Methylosarcina fibrata AML-C10: one gene and its partner. The protein of the gene in region 1 binds, or shares a complex with, the protein of each later gene. Links are inferred from orthologs where the notes say so. Each region holds a gene or a part of one and is shown on either strand. Other genes may lie near its edges. The genes, in order: secA and secY.

Region 1 (8,109 bases):
TTCCGGCTCGATGGTCCTGCCGGCCAGCAAAATGCAGAGTCTTTCGCACAGATTCCTGAGTTCCCGCACATTGCCGGGCCAGTGGTAGGCTTTCAGGGCTCTGATGGCGAGCTTGCTGAACTGGGGCGGTGTAATGTCGTAGGTCTTTTCGAACAGACCCAAGAAATGTTTGATCAGATGCTCGATGTCTTCGGTTCGTTGCGACAGAGGCGGCAACTCCAACGGCACGACGTTCAAACGGAAGTAAAGGTCCTGTCTGAAACCGCCGGCGGCAATCTGTTCGGTCAGATCGGCGTTGGTGGCCGCAATAATCCGGACGTTGACTTTATAAGGCTTGGTGTCGCCTACGGCAAGGCATTCTCCGGAGTCCAGAAAGCGCAGCAATTTCGCCTGAATGGACACCGGCAGGGAGTTGATTTCGTCCAGAAACAGAGTGCCGCCGTCGGCTGCCTGAAGAAGCCCCTGGGCATTGGCGCTGGCGCCGGTAAACGCGCCTTTCCTATGCCCGAATAATTCAGATTCGATCAGGCTTTCGGGCAGGGCGGCGCAATTCAGGGTAATGTAGGGTTGAGACGCCCTCGGGCTGGCTTGCTGAATGGCGGAAGCAAGAACTTCCTTTCCGGTTCCGGTTTCGCCTTTCAGTAATATTGTCACATCCGTAGCCGCTGCAATTTTGGCGCTACGAATTAAGGAATCCAATGCAGGAGATTGACCGATGATCGAATTGAAATGATTCATAGTGTGCTCTCTTTATGAATTGCTGTGTGATTAGTGAAAGCCAACGGGTTAAGCCACGGCAACGCGGAAAACAGCGCAAGTACGATCATGAACAAACCGATGGCTTGTTTGAACCGTTGCAGCCGCGATAACCTGGTCAATATTCCGGTCATTATACCTACGCCCATGACCGCCGGTAAAGTTCCCAGCCCAAAAAAAAGCATCGTGGAAGCGCTCCGGGCAGGGTTTCCGGTGACGGCGGCTAGCGCCAAGGCTGCGTAGACCAGGCCGCACGGCAGCCAGCCCCAAACCATGCCGAACAGAAAGGCCTGGGTCCGGCTTTGTACCGGAATAAGCTTGCGGCCGTACGGCTCCAGCAATTTCCAGAAATGCCTGCCGGCTTTTTCGATGTAGGCAAAACGTGGAAACCAGCCGGCGATATAGAGGCCGGCGCCCGCCATAATGGCCGAGGACAGGATTTGCAGCACCCGGTAGCCGTCGATTTTTCCCATCGGCATCGAGACCAGGGAACCGACGAGTCCGGCCAGCGCGCCGGCCAGGGTATAACTGACGATGCGCCCGAAATTGTAATTGAATACGTAAGACAACAAACGACATTTGCTGCCGCGTATCTCCGGGCTTAGGCTTAGCGTCAGCGTGCCGATGATAGAGCCGCACATGCCGATGCAGTGAACGCTGCTGAACAGCCCCATCAGAAAGGAAACCAGATAAGAAGTGGTAAATGCGGGATCAAATGCCATAGCCGGCCAACATTAACACAGTGAAGGATGATGGCCCACCGGTTGAAGGCAGCGTTCGGCTTGCCGTTTCTGTCGAGCGGATCATCGGGATGGAAATTGAGCCTGGATTTGCTCCTGCATGATTTCGGCCATCCGTTTGGGATCGGCGGCGTCGCGTATCGGCCGTCCGACTACGATGTAATCGGCGCCGTTTTGAAAGGCCGTTTCCACGGTGGCGACCCGTTTTTGGTCGTCCTCTTCCCGGTTGTCGACCGGCCGGATGCCGGGAGTAATGATCAGCAGGCGCTGTCCGAGTTCGGCGCGTATCATCGGCGCTTCCAGTCCCGACGAGACGATCCCGTCGCAGCCGATCTGCAGGGCCCGCCGGGCCCGGGACAAAACCAGATCCCGGACGTCGCACTGAAAACCCAGATCGTTGAGGTCGCCCCGGTCCAGGCTGGTCAGCGCGGTGACCGCCAGGACTTTCAGCGATCCTTTGCTGGCCGCGGCCGCTTCCATAATGGCGTCGTTGCCGTGAATGGTGGCGAAATCCACCCCTTTGTTGCTCAAGGCCTTGATCGCGCGCCCGACGGTGGCGGGCACGTCGAAAAACTTGAGGTCGACGAAGACTTTTTTACGGCGCTCCTTGAGCCATTCGATAAAGCCGAAATAATCGCCGGACATGAACAGCTCCATGCCTACTTTATAAAACGTCACCGAGTCGTCCAGCTCCCGGACCAGATCCTGCGCCTCGGCAATGCTCGGCAGATCCAGCGCCATGATGAGCCGTTCGCGAACGGGGATGGGTTTGTCGGATAGCAGTGAGGTCGGCATGTCGATGCAGTGTGGGTTGAAGTTAATGAAACAGGTCCGGCATTAAATTTTGTAACTATTCAGCGGTATTCGTAGGAGCGACGCCAGTCGCGATTTGGGCGGTGATTATCGCGACTGGCGTCGCTCCTACAGTTGGTTTTCCTTACTTTGAAACCACTTATAAACAAGCCAGTGATTTCCGCTGAATAGTTACTAAATTTTTTAAACAGGCATGATAGCCACCTCCCCGCCGATTGTCCAATCCTGCATCAGGAAAAGAGCGGCACGGGCGGACAGCCTATGCCGTTTTATCTGTAACAAAAAATTTAGAAAGTATATAATTGCAATTTTTGTCACTTTTTATTACCGGAAGAAACGAATGCTGGGTAAGCTGGTTAGATTTGTTGTAGGGAGTCGGAACGACAGACTCATAAAGAAGAAAAGGAAGGTGGTCAAAAAGATCAACGCCTTGGCTTCTCAATATGAAAAATTATCGGATGACGCCTTAAAAGCAAAAACTCGGGAGTTTCGCGAGCGTCTGGCGCAGGGTGAAAAACTCGACAACCTTCTGCCGGAAGCTTTCGCAACGGTCCGGGAAGCCTCGACCCGAGTTTTCGGCATGCGCCATTTCGACGTCCAGTTGATCGGCGGCATGATCCTGCACGAAGGCAAGATCGCCGAAATGAAAACCGGCGAAGGCAAAACCCTGATGGCGACCCTGGCGGCCTATCTGAACGCCCTGCCGGGCCGCGGCGTGCACGTGGTGACGGTCAACGATTATCTGGCCAAACGCGATTCCGAATGGATGGGCCGATTGTATTCCTTTCTGGGCATGACCACCGGCGTCATTATCAGCCAGTTGGACCAGGAGGCGAGGCGTGAGGCTTATGCGGCGGACATCACCTACGGCACCAACAACGAGTTCGGTTTCGACTACCTGCGCGACAACATGGCGTTCAGCCTCGATCAGAAAGTCCAGCGAGAGCTGAGCTTCGCCATCGTCGACGAGGTGGACTCGATCCTGATCGACGAAGCGAGAACGCCGCTGATCATTTCGGGGCCGACCGAAGAAAATTCCGAAATCTACGTCAAGGCCAACGCGATCATTCCTTTCCTGACCCGGCAGGAAAAAGAGGAAGAGCCCGGCGACTACACGGTCGATGAAAAAACCCGCCAGGTCTATCTGACCGAGGAAGGCCATGAACGGGTTGAGCGGCTGATGGTCGAGCACGGGCTGATGGTCGAAGGCACCAGCCTTTACGATGCTTCCAATATCCGGCTGATGCACTACCTGAGCGCATCCCTCAGAGCGCACGCCCTGTTCAAGCGCGACGTCGATTATATCGTCGCCAACAATCAGGTCGTCATCGTCGACGAGTTCACCGGACGCGTGATGCCCGGCCGCCGCTGGTCCGAAGGCTTGCATCAGGCGATCGAAGCGAAAGAGCGCGTTACCATTCAGAACGAAAACCAGACCCTGGCGTCGATTACCTTTCAGAATTATTTCCGCCTGTACCACAAGCTGTCCGGCATGACCGGCACGGCCGACACCGAAGCGTTCGAGTTGAACAAAATCTACGGCCTCGAAGTCGTCGTGATTCCGACCCATCGGCCGATGATCCGGAAAGATCTGGGCGATGTGGTGTTTCTGACGACGGACGAGAAATACAATGCCGTCGCCAACGACATCAAGGAGTGCGTCCAGAGAAATCAGCCGGTCCTGGTGGGAACGACGTCGATCGAAAATTCGGAGCGGCTCTCCGCCCTGCTGAAAAAACTGGGCATCCGGCACGAAGTGCTGAACGCCAAGCAGCACGAGCGCGAAGCCCACATCGTCGAGCAGGCCGGCCAGCCCGGCGCGGTCACGATCGCGACGAACATGGCCGGCCGGGGGACCGACATCGTTCTCGGGGGAAACCTGGAAGCCGAACTGAAGGCGTTGGGGCCCGACGCCACCGACGAGGAAAAAGAAAAAGTGCGCGGCGCCTGGCTGGACCGGCACAACCAGGTCATCGCCAGCGGCGGTTTGCATGTGATCGGCTCGGAGCGGCACGAATCCCGCCGTATCGACAACCAGCTCAGAGGCCGCTCCGGCCGTCAGGGCGATCCGGGCTCTTCCCGCTTTTATCTGTCGCTGCAGGACGATCTGATGCGGATTTTCGCATCGGACCGCGTCGCCGGCCTGATGCAGAAGCTGGGCATGGGCAACGGCGAAGCGATCGAACATCCCTGGGTGACGCGCGCCATCGAAAACGCCCAGCGCAAGGTCGAGGCCCGCAACTTCGATATCCGTAAAGAAATCCTCGCGTACGACGACGTCGCCAACGATCAGCGCAAGGTGATCTATGCCCAGCGCAACGAACTGATGGCGGCGAGGGAAATTTCCGACATCATCACCGCGATACGCAAGGACGTGGTCAACAACGTCATTACCCAGTACATTCCGCCCAAAACGATGGAGGAGCAGTGGGATATCAAAGGGCTTGAAGAGCATATTCAGCAGGAATTCAATGTCGAAATCCCTATCCGGAAAATGCTCGACGAAGACCATGCCCTGCAGGAAGAGGCGCTGCGCCAGCGTATAGTCGATATTCTGGAACAAAACCACAAGGACAAGGAAAAACAGATTACCAAGGAAGTCCTGCAACACTTCGAGAAATCGGTCATGCTGCAGGTGCTCGACAACAGTTGGAAAGAGCATCTGGCGGCGATGGATTATCTGCGCCAGGGCATCCACTTCAGAGGCTACGCGCAAAAGGATCCGAAGCAGGAATACAAGCGCGAATCCTTCGAAATGTTTACCCAGTTGCTCGAGCACATCAAATACGAAGTCGTCGGCATCCTGTTCAAGGTTCAGGTCCGGCAGGAGGAGGATGTGCAGGCGATCGATGCGCAAAGACAGGCGCAGGCGCCCAAGGAACTGCATTTCGAACACGCCGAGGCGCCGGGGTTGGAAGAAGAACCGATGCCGCCGGGACCTGCCCGGGAAGAGCCGGCAGCGCAGCCTTTTGTCCGCTACGGCAATAAAATCGGCCGCAACGATCCCTGCCCGTGCGGCTCGGGAAAGAAATACAAACAGTGCCACGGCAAATTGAGTTAAGGCCGGCACGGCGGCCGGGGTCTGGATGTCGGGGTTCGACATCGGGCCGGTCAAGGCCAAGGCTGCCGATACCCGGGCAATCGCAGGTAGGGGCGAATTTATTCGCCCGGATCATGCACCGGAGGTGCATCGGGCTTCCATGCACTCGCCGATTGAGAGCGTTCCGGCAAGTGTACTGCCGTCAGCGATTCCGGAATAGCCCGCTCTGCCGCCTCGATCTCAATGCCCGCCGCCCGGATCCTCTCCGGCCGATACTTTTCTTACCCACGGCATCAGCAGCAGGGCGGCGAAAAACACCAGGCCGAGAATATGAAACAGCGTATTGAGCGTTAGGACTTCGGCTTCGCGCATGGCCAGTCCGTAAAGCTGCTTCAGCGCCGCCAGCTCAGGGTCCGGGGACGACGACGCGATCAGGTGCTGTTTCATGCCCGACAGAAAAGCCTGGGCTTCGGCCGATCCTCCCGTCACTTTCTCGCGCAGTACCGCGTAATTGCCTTTGTTGAGTTGTATCATCAGGGTATTGGCGACCGCCAGGCCGATCGCGCCGCCCAGATTACGCATCAGATTGTAGAGCCCGCTGGCGTTTTTGACTTCCTCCGCAGGCAAAGTGCCTAGCGCCAGCGAATTGATCGGCAGGAAGCAGAACATCAGGGCAAACCCGCGCACCGCCTGCGGCCAGAAAAACTCCCAGTAGCCGGCTTCGTAAGTCAAGTTGCCGTTCATCCAGGTGCCCAGGCCGTAGAGCAGTAAACCCAGGGCCAGCATCCAGCGGGAGTCCAGGATTTTGGCCATGGGGCCCGCGACAAAGGCCGAGACGAATTGGAACAGTCCGGTCACCATCACGTACTGCCCGATTTGCAGGCTGCTCAGGCCCTTGACGTTGGCCAGGTACACCGGCATCAGATAAATGATGGTGTAAAGCCCAATGCCCAGAATGAAGCTGAAGATACAGCCTACGGCAAAATTCCGGTTCCGGAACGCCCACAGATCGACGATGGGATGCTCGATGGTCAGTTCGCGGTAGAGCATCGCCGTTCCCGAGACCACGGCGATCAAGGCGAAGAAGCCGATCTCGCGGCTTTCGAACCATTGCTCCTTGACGCCTTCCTCCAGCACGAACTGCATGCTGCCCAGAAAAAGCACGATGTACAGGATGCCCCGGAAATCGATTTTGTCCAGGAGATCCCACTCCGGCTCGTCGACCCGGACGAACAGCCAGGTCGACAGGGACACCAGAAGCCCCGGCGCCAGATTGACCAGAAACAGCGCCTTCCAGGAGACCGCGTCGGTCAGATAGCCGCCCAGCACCGGTCCTGCGGTCGGCGCGACCGTGACCACGAGGCCCACGACGATGACCATGGCCGGTTGAAGCCGCGGCGGAAACAGCGTGTAGATCACCGCGAACACCGTCGGAATCATCGCGCCGCCGAACAGCCCCTGCAAAGCCCGGAAAATCACCATCGACGGCAGATTCCAGGCCAGCGCGCAGAACAGGCTCATCAACGTGAATCCGCCGCAGGCCAGAGCAAACAGGTAGCGGGTCGAAAGTGCCCGGGCCAGCCAGCCGGACAGCGGAATAATCACGACTTCCGCGACCAGATAGGCGGTTTGCACCCAGGTGATTTCTTCCCGGGTCGCCGACAGGCCGGCCTGTATCTGTTCCAGCGAGCTGGCCACGATCTGGATGTCCAGAACCGCCATGAAGATGCCGAACACCATGCCGATGAAGCCGATCCATTGCGGAAGACCGAGATGGGAGCCGTTATTTTTCTCAAGGGCAGGCGTTTCCAGAATCAGGTTCGGGGAAGAGGTCTCAAGGGTCTTCATAAAAATTTACCGCACTTTGACCCTGACCGTGGTGGACAGGCCCGGGCGCAGACGGCTTAAGCTGGTGCCGGCCCGGAAGCGAATCTTTACCGGCACGCGCCGAACAATCTTGGTGAAATTGCCGGTCGCGTTTTCCGGCGGCAACAGGCTGAATTCTGAGCCTGAAGCCGGGGCGAAGCTGTCGACCATGCCCGTGAATTGCTGGTCCGGAAGCGCATCGACGCCGATTTCGACGGTCTGCCCCGGTTGCATCCGGGCAATCTGGGTTTCCTTGAAATTAGCTTCGACAAAAATGCCGTCGCTCGGAATCAGATAGGCGAGCACGGTGCCCGGTTGCACCAGTTGCCCGACCTGGACGCTGCGATTGCCGATGACGCCCTCGAACGGCGCGAAAATGCGGGTATTGGCCAGATCGATCCGGGCCAGTTCCAGAGCGGCCAGCGCCGCCTTCAGCCGGGCTTGGGTCTCGGTGATTCTGGCATCCAGCGACGACAGCCGGCTTATTGCTTCCTGTGTTGTGGAAAGATATTTGTCCCGCTCGGCCTTGGCCTGTTTGTAGGCCGATTCCGCCGTGTCCCGGGTTTGAGCCGAGATGGCGCCCTCGGCGGCCAGGTTGCGAAAACGCTGCAAGTCCTTGCCGGATTTTTCGACATTGGCTTCCGAAGCCGCCATATTGGCCTGCTCCTGGCGGATCATCGCACTTTGTGCCTGCTTGTCGGTTTCCAGAGTCGCCATGGTGGCTTTTTCCAGCATGACTTGCGCTTCGGCCTGGGCCACCTTCGCTTGATAATCGTGGTCGTCGATGACCACCAGCAGATCGCCCGGCATGACCTTCCGGTTGTCTTCGAACAGGACTTCCCTGACGTAACCCGATTCCTTGGGGCTGATCAGACTGATGTGAGCCTTCAGGTA
Region 2 (7,729 bases), 300 kb from region 1 along the record:
ATACGCGGCGTTTCTTGGGAGGACGGCATCCGTTATGCGGAATGGGCGTCACGTCAATGATATTGTTAATTTTGAACCCCAGATTGTTCAATGAACGCACTGCCGACTCACGACCCGGACCCGGGCCTTTGATCATAACGTCCAGGTTTTTCATGCCGTATTCCTGCGCAACGACTCCCGCTTTTTCAGCCGCCACCTGCGCGGCAAAAGGCGTACTCTTTCTCGAGCCACGGAACCCCGAACCGCCCGAGGTCGCCCAGGACAAGGTATTTCCTTTTCTATCTGTAATGGTAATTATTGTATTGTTAAATGAGGCATGTACATGGACGACGCCATCAGCCACTTCTTTCTTGATACGTTTTCTGGAACGATTTGGACTAGCCATTTCATCAACCTCTTAAGGAGAATATCTTATTTTTTGATCGGTTTACGAGGACCTTTGCGTGTGCGGGCATTGGTTCGCGTTCTCTGCCCTCTTAACGGCAACCCCCGGCGATGTCTTATGCCGCGATAGCAACCGAGGTCCATCAAACGCTTAATATTCATTGAAACTTCACGGCGAAGATCACCTTCCACGGTCATCTTCGAAACTATATTACGAATAGTTTCCAACTGTTCTTCAGTAAGTTCTTTAATTTTCACTGAAGGTGTTATTCCGGCTTCAACGCAAATATTATTTGCTGTCTGACGCCCAATCCCATAAATAGCTGTTAAGGCAATAACGGCATGCTTATGATCTGGTATATTTATCCCGGCAATACGCGCCATCTAGATATTCCCCTGAGTTGTATATACTGTAGTTAAGCGCCGAATTATAGCACTGCGATAATTTCGGCACAACAAATTTTTAACCTTGTCTTTGTTTATGAGTACCGTCTTCACAGATGACTCTAACAATCCCGTTTCTTTTTACGATTTTGCAATTTCTGCATATTTTTTTAACCGAAGCACGAACTTTCATAACCGACTCCACAATTGTTCAATAATTATTTCTTTAAATTAGCCTTTTTCATTAATCCTTCGTATTGATGCGACATCACGTGAGTTTGCATTTGTGAAATGAAATCCATGACCACCACAACAATGATTAACAAGGAGGTTCCACCAAAATAAAAAGGAACATTCCAGTAAACGATCAGAAATTCAGGCAACAAACACACCAGCGTAATATAGAACGCACCGATCAACGTTAACCGGGTCATTACTTTATCTATATAAGCACTGGTCTGGATACCGGGACGAATCCCGGGCAGAAAAGCACCGGATTTTTTTAAGTTTTCTGCAGTTTCTTTGGAATTGAAAACCAAAGCGGTATAGAAAAAACAAAAGAAAATGATCGCTGTTGCGTACAACATCACATAAACCGGCTGACCGGGCGACAGCATGGTAGCCACGTCCCGCAGCCAATACAGACCTTCGGTATTACCGAACCAGCCAGCGACCGTTGCAGGAAACAATATGATGCTCGACGCAAAAATGGGCGGAATGACTCCCGCCATATTGAGTTTCAAAGGCAGAAAACTGTTTTGTCCAGCATACATTTTACGTCCTTGTTGTCTTTTAGGATAATTGATGATTATCCTTCTTTGTCCTCTCTCCACGAAAACCACCAGAGCGGTTACCGATATGGAAATCAGAAACAGCAGAATGATGAAACCGCCGTTCATTTCCCCGGTTCTCGCCAGTTCCAGCGTGCCTCCGATGGCTCTTGGCAAGCCCGACACGATACCGGAAAAGATGATAAGGGAGATTCCGTTACCGATACCGCGTTCGGTCACCTGCTCGCCTAACCACATCAGGAAAACCGTGCCGGTAACCAAAGTAATGGCGGTAATTGCAATGAATCCGATACCCGGATGCAAGACTACCGGCATCCCTCCGGCGCTCTGGTTCTGCAGAGCCAACGAAATGCCGACGGCTTGAAACGAAGCCAGCACGACGGTGCCGTATCGGGTATATTGCGATATCTTGCGCCTGCCGGATTCGCCTTCCTTTTTTATCTGCTCCATGGCCGGAATGACCACGGTCATCAATTGCATGATAATTGACGCCGAAATATAAGGCATGATCCCAAGAGCAAATAAACTCAACCGCATCAAGGCGCCGCCCGAAAACATGTTGAACATATCCAAGATTGAACCGCTCTGTTGTTCGAACATAGCAGCCAGGGCCTTAGGATCGATACCCGGAACCGGAATATGAGCTCCGACCCGGTAGACGAACAACGCCCCCAGCACGAAAAGCAATCTCGATTTTAATTCAGACAAGCCCGCAGGTTTGTTTGCTATTTGGTTGGGTGATGCGCTCACTTAGACCTCGACTTTGCCGCCAACGGACTCGATGGATTGTTTAGCGCCACCGGTTACCTTGATGCCTTTAACGGTAATCGCTTTGTTAAGCTCGCCGGATTTGATGACTTTCACTGTTTTTGTAAAAGCAGGAACTACGTTATGTTCAATCAAAGCCTTCAAGTCGATCACATCAACAGACAATGAGTTAAGTTCGCTCAGTCTGACTTCGGCACTGTACATGCTTTTCCGGGATTTGAAACCGATTTTAGGCAATCGCCGTTGCAAAGGCATCTGACCGCCTTCAAATCCGACTTTATGGAACCCGCCCGCTCTTGCCTTTTGACCTTTATGGCCTCTTCCGCAAGTTTTTCCAAGGGTGCAACCTATTCCGCGACCAACTCGCTTCGCTTTCTTGCGCGATCCTTCACTCGCCTGAATGGTATTTAAAAACATTACTTTTCCTCAACTTTTAGCATGTATGATATTTTATTGATCATACCTCTGTTTTCCGGGGTATTGAGTACTTCAACGGTCTGATTGATTTTTTTCAATCCCAACCCGTGCAAGCAGGCCTGGTGGCTCGGCAACCTGCCAAACTTGCTCTTAATCATCGTTACGCTCAATTTATTGCTCGACATATTAACTACCCGAGGATCTTTTCTACCGACAAACCGCGTTTTGCGGCTATCTGATTGGCATTATGCATGCGAGTCAAACCATTGATCGTGGCTCGAACCACATTGATCGGATTGCTGGTGCCGATGCACTTCGCCAACACGTTGTGAACGCCAACCACTTCGAATACCGCTCTCATCGCGCCACCGGCAATAATGCCGGTACCTTCGGAGGCAGGCTGCATGTATACTTTTGCTGCGCCCGTGGAATCCATAATGGGATACTGCAAGGTATCGCCCTTCAGTGAAACCTTGCGCATGTTTTTCCGGGCTTGCTCCAGTGATTTCTGGATGGCGATCGGAACTTCCCGAGCCTTGCTCACCCCGTAGCCGACGCGTCCTTCGCCGTCTCCCACCACGGTCAACGCCGTGAAGCCGAATACTCTACCGCCTTTTACAACTTTTGCAACGCGCCGTACTGATACTAATTTTTCTTGCAGACCGTCAGTGCTGCCTTGAGCAGGTGCTGTAGCCATATTATTCCCCTAAAATTTCAAACCGGCTTCACGAGCGGCATCGGCTAATGCTTTCACGCGGCCATGATACTTAAATCCGGAACGGTCAAAAGCCACTTCGGTAATACCGGCGGCCAATGCCCGTTGCGCTATTATTTTTCCAACTTCGGCAGCCGCTTCCATGTTGCTGGTACTTTTCAAGGAAGCCTTGATATCCGCCTGGGTAGTGGATGCACTAGCCAAAGTACTTCTTCCGTCGTCGCTGATTACTTGCGCATAAATATGTTGGCCGGATTTATGAATCGACAGCCTGGTTGCGCCTATCTTTTTAATTTTACTGCGCAATTTTATTGCGCGTTTTAAACGAGCCTGTTTCTTATCCATCACGCCACCTTACTTCTTCTTAGCTTCTTTTCTTGCCACATGTTCATCGGCATAACGAACGCCCTTGCCTTTATAAGGCTCCGGTGGACGATAGGATCTGATTTTGGCCGCAATCTCTCCCACCAACTGTTTGTCACTGCCTTTGACCACTATTTCGGTTTGGCTTGGCGTTTCAACAGTAATGCCGGCCGGCACTTCGAAATCGATCGGATGAGAAAATCCGAGCGCAAGATTCAGATTTTTATCCTTGGCCTGAGCACGGTAACCGACGCCTACCAACGACAATTTTTTTTCGTATCCGGCCGAAACCCCGGTCACCATGTTGTTGACGATGGCTCTTGCAGTCCCTGCTTGCGAAGTTGCATTTTTATCGTCCTTGTTCCATTGCATCTGGATCGTATTATTTGCAACTTCCATGCGGATTGCCGAATTGAAATTGAAAGATAGCTGACCTTTACTTCCTTTTACGGTCATCGTATTGCCATCGAGCTTGACGTCGACGCCACTTGGAATGGCAACTGGGGCTTTAGCAATTCTTGACATAACACACCTATGTTAACAAACCGTGCAAATAACTTCGCCGCCGTGCCCGATCGCGCGCGCGGACCTATCAGTCATTACACCGTTAGATGTTGATACAATAGCAATCCCTAAGCCGCCAAGCACTTTTGGCAATTCGTCTTTAGATTTATAAATACGTAAACCGGGTCTACTAATTCTTTTTATGCTTTCGATGACGGGCGCGCCCTTGTAATATTTCAATTCGATCGTCATCTCGGTATGGTTACCGATCGTTTCTGTGCTGAAATCGGTAATGTATCCCTCTTCTTTCAAAACTCTGGCTATAGATACCTTAAGCTTTGAAGAGGGTTGTTTTATAAACTTTTTCCTAGCAGCCTGACCATTCCGAATTCGGGTCAGCATGTCTGCTATCGGGTCTGTCATACTCATTTTAATATCTCCAAACTTGATCCACGGACCTTACCAGCTCGCCTTGACCACGCCGGGAACATCGCCGCGCATGGTCGCTTCTCTCAGCTTATTGCGGCTAAGCCCGAACTTGCGGTAGAAACCATGCGGGCGGCCGGTCAAGCTGCAACGATTCCGGATTCGGGCCCCGCTGGAATCTCTCGGTAATTTTTGGAGTTGTATCTGAGCCGATTCCTTATCTTCGAATGTCGATTTCGGACTTCTGATAATTTCTTTCAGAGCTTTCCGTTTCGCTTCATATTTCTGTACTAATTTTTTACGCTTGACTTCACGCGCAACCATTGACTTTTTTGCCATAACAAAACGCTCTTTAATTCTTAAATGGAAAATTGAACAATCTCAACAACGCCAAGCCTTCCTCATTGGTTTGAGCGGTTGTCGTAATCGTAATATCCATGCCACGCAAAGCGTCAATCTTGTCATAATCAATTTCAGGAAAAATGATTTGCTCTTTGACACCCATAGAATAATTGCCCCGACCGTCGAAGCTTTTGGAGTTCAATCCCCTGAAGTCCCGGATCCGGGGAATGGCGATATTGATCAGTCGATCGAGAAATTCGTACATTCTGTCGCTGCGCAGAGTCACCTTGCAACCGATCGGCATGTCGTCGCGTATTTTAAATCCTGCGATGGACTTTCTCGCCAGCGTGACGATCGGTTTCTGACCCGAGATTTTTTCCATGTCGGAAAGCGCGGATTGCAGAATTTTTTTATCGGCAACAGCACCGCCCACGCCCATGTTCAGCGTGATTTTAGTGATTTTCGGAGCCTGCATGACCGATTTATAGCCAAATTGCTTAACCAGTGCGGGCAGTATTTTTTCTTTGTATTCAGTTTCCAGTCTAGCCATGATCTTATACCTTAAACATCAACAACTTCTTTTGTTGATTTGAAATATCTGACTTTCTTGCCGTCTTCCAGAAACTTGAAGCCAACGCGGTCCGCCTTTTTAGTTGCAGGATTATACAATCCGATATTGGAAATATTGATAGGCATGTCTTTGGTGATGATACCGCCGGACACGCCTTTATTAGGATTCGGTTTCTGATTCTTTTTGACCTGATTGATGCCTTCAACCACAACCATGCCGTCTTTCAATACCTTGGTGACTCGACCGCTTTTACCTTTGTCTTTACCGGTGCGGACAATGACGTCATCGCCTTTTCTAATCTTTTGCATGTTCGTCACCTAACCTTACAGAACTTCTGGAGCCAGCGAGATGATTTTCATGAATTTCTCACCTCTCAACTCACGGGTTACCGGGCCAAAGATACGGGTACCGAGCGGCTGCAGATTGTTGTTCAGTATCACTGCCGCATTGCCGTCGAAACGAATGACGGAACCGTCCGGACGGCGAACGCCTTTGCTGGTTCTGACAACCAGGGCGTTGTACACTTCGCCTTTTTTTACGCGTCCGCGAGGTATTGCATCCTTGATGCTGACTTTAATGATGTCGCCGATGTTCGCATAGCGTCTGTGCGAACCACCTAATACTTTGATACACATGACCTTTTTTGCGCCACTATTATCGGCGACGTCAAGGCTAGTTTGCATCTGAATCATGATTGTTTCCTAATTTTTAGATAGAGCTCAATTTATTTGCCGGCACTTTCCAAAACTTCAACAAGTTTGAAAGTTTTGTTTTTGGACAACGGCCGGCAAGAGGTAATGGCCACAATGTCGCCTTCCTGGCAGATATTGTTTTCATCATGTGCCATCAGCTTGGTGGAGCGTTTAACGTATTTTCCATACACCGGGTGCTTGACCACGCGCTCGACCAGAACAGTAATGGTCTTATCCATCTTGTTGCTGACTACTTTTCCGTTGATTGTCCGGATTTTGCTTACATTCTCAGTCATCGTTAGCCGCCCGTCTTTTCATTCATAACGGTTAAAATTCTCGCGATGTCGCGTCTCACCCTTTTAATTTCAGCAGGCTTAGCCAACTGTCCGGTACTTTTTTGCATTCTCAAATTAAAGCGTTCCCGGGATAACTCGAGCAACAGCCTCCCCAGGTCGTCTTTACTTTTTTGGCGTAATTCACTTGCTTTCATTACATTATGGTCCGCGCAGTAAACATTGTTTTCAAAGGTAATTTTGCCGCTGCTAAAGTAAACGCTTCGCGCGCCAATTCTTCACTGACACCCTGAATTTCATACAACATGGCACCCGGCCTTACTTGAGCAACCCAGTATTCTACACTACCTTTGCCTTTTCCCATACGAACTTCTAAAGGTTTTTTCGTAATCGGCTTGTCCGGAAAGATTCGGATCCATATTTTTCCGCCCCGCTTAACGTGACGAGTAATGGTTCTACGCGCCGACTCTATTTGGCGCGCCGTCAATCTGCCACGGGAAACGGCTTTCAAGCCGTATTCTCCGAAACTGACGGAGGATCCACGCACGGCGATACCGTTGTTTCTGCCTTTGTGCTGCTTACGGAATTTGGTTCTTTTTGGTTGAAGCATTGTCTTATCCCTTCAACTATTTTTTGGTTTCAGAATTTATCGATGCAACATGCGCATCCATATCGAATACTTCACCCTTGAATATCCACACCTTGATGCCGATAATTCCATAGGTGGTTTTTGCTTCAGCCGTGGCGTAATCGATATCGGCTCTTAACGTGTGCAGAGGAACGCGGCCTTCTCTGTACCACTCGCTGCGGGCAATTTCGGCGCCATTCAAACGACCGCCGACGTTGATTTTGATGCCTTCCGCCCCTAATCGCATGGTATTGGTCACGGCCCGCTTCATGGCTCTGCGGTACATGATCCGCTTTTCCAATTGCTGTGCAACGCCTTCCGCCACCAACTGAGCATCCAGTTCGGGCTTTCTGATCTCTTCGACGTTAAGCTGAACTGGAATGCCCATCATTTTGGACACTTCCTGCTTCAGAACATCGATGTCCTCGCCTTTTTTACCGATAACGATGCC

What was found.
Region 2: the proteins of secA (region 1) and secY are in contact, whole or in part, in a crystal structure (PDB 3DIN), measured with the Thermotoga maritima proteins. The link is inferred for Methylosarcina fibrata AML-C10 from one-to-one orthologs. Residues at the interface, in WP_004082002.1 of Thermotoga maritima: Glu261, Ala262, Arg263, Lys300, Ala301, Arg302, Thr303, Ile304, Ile305, Leu323, Tyr324, Asp325, Pro326, Val329, Ser330, Tyr333, Ile336, Lys340, Phe345, Val349, Glu363, Phe364, Tyr374, Ser375, Gly376, Gly377, Glu393, Ile395, Thr482, Ser483; in WP_004081795.1 of Thermotoga maritima: Glu108, Gly109, Glu110, Glu111, Ala236, Glu237, Arg238, Arg239, Ile240, Thr241, Ile242, Gln243, Tyr244, Ala245, Arg246, Arg247, Val248, Thr249, Gly250, Arg251, Arg252, Val253, Tyr254, Gly256, Ala257, Ser258, Thr259, Tyr260, Leu261, Pro262.

What each region holds. Positions count from the first base shown.
Region 1 is NZ_KB889965.1:4,078,022-4,086,130, forward strand. Bases 2,324-5,570 are described here. They hold secA (preprotein translocase subunit SecA), read left to right. Parts: upstream 2,324-2,649; coding sequence 2,650-5,370; downstream 5,371-5,570. Also shown: A3OW_RS0119225 (sigma-54 interaction domain-containing protein), read right to left, coding at 1-738; A3OW_RS0119230 (sulfite exporter TauE/SafE family protein), read right to left, coding at 735-1,478; pyrF (orotidine-5'-phosphate decarboxylase), read right to left, coding at 1,560-2,291; A3OW_RS0119255 (DHA2 family efflux MFS transporter permease subunit), read right to left, coding at 5,590-7,197; A3OW_RS0119260 (HlyD family secretion protein), read right to left, coding at 7,204-8,109. UniProt on the Escherichia coli protein: Required for protein export, interacts with the SecYEG preprotein conducting channel.
Region 2 is NZ_KB889965.1:4,374,857-4,382,585, reverse strand. The notes cover bases 138-3,004. They hold secY (preprotein translocase subunit SecY), read right to left. Parts: upstream 2,289-3,004; coding sequence 987-2,288; downstream 138-986. Other genes in these bases: rpsE (30S ribosomal protein S5), read right to left, coding at 2,935-3,004; rpmD (50S ribosomal protein L30), read right to left, coding at 2,744-2,929; rplO (50S ribosomal protein L15), read right to left, coding at 2,310-2,744; rpmJ (50S ribosomal protein L36), read right to left, coding at 848-961; rpsM (30S ribosomal protein S13), read right to left, coding at 412-768. In the rest of the region: more of rpsK, read right to left, coding at 1-137; more of rpsE, read right to left, coding at 3,005-3,441; rplR (50S ribosomal protein L18), read right to left, coding at 3,451-3,804; rplF (50S ribosomal protein L6), read right to left, coding at 3,814-4,347; rpsH (30S ribosomal protein S8), read right to left, coding at 4,360-4,755; rpsN (30S ribosomal protein S14), read right to left, coding at 4,786-5,091; rplE (50S ribosomal protein L5), read right to left, coding at 5,105-5,644; rplX (50S ribosomal protein L24), read right to left, coding at 5,656-5,973; rplN (50S ribosomal protein L14), read right to left, coding at 5,989-6,357; rpsQ (30S ribosomal protein S17), read right to left, coding at 6,390-6,653; rpmC (50S ribosomal protein L29), read right to left, coding at 6,656-6,847; rplP (50S ribosomal protein L16), read right to left, coding at 6,847-7,260; rpsC (30S ribosomal protein S3), read right to left, coding at 7,277-7,729. UniProt on the Escherichia coli protein: The central subunit of the protein translocation channel SecYEG. Consists of two halves formed by TMs 1-5 and 6-10.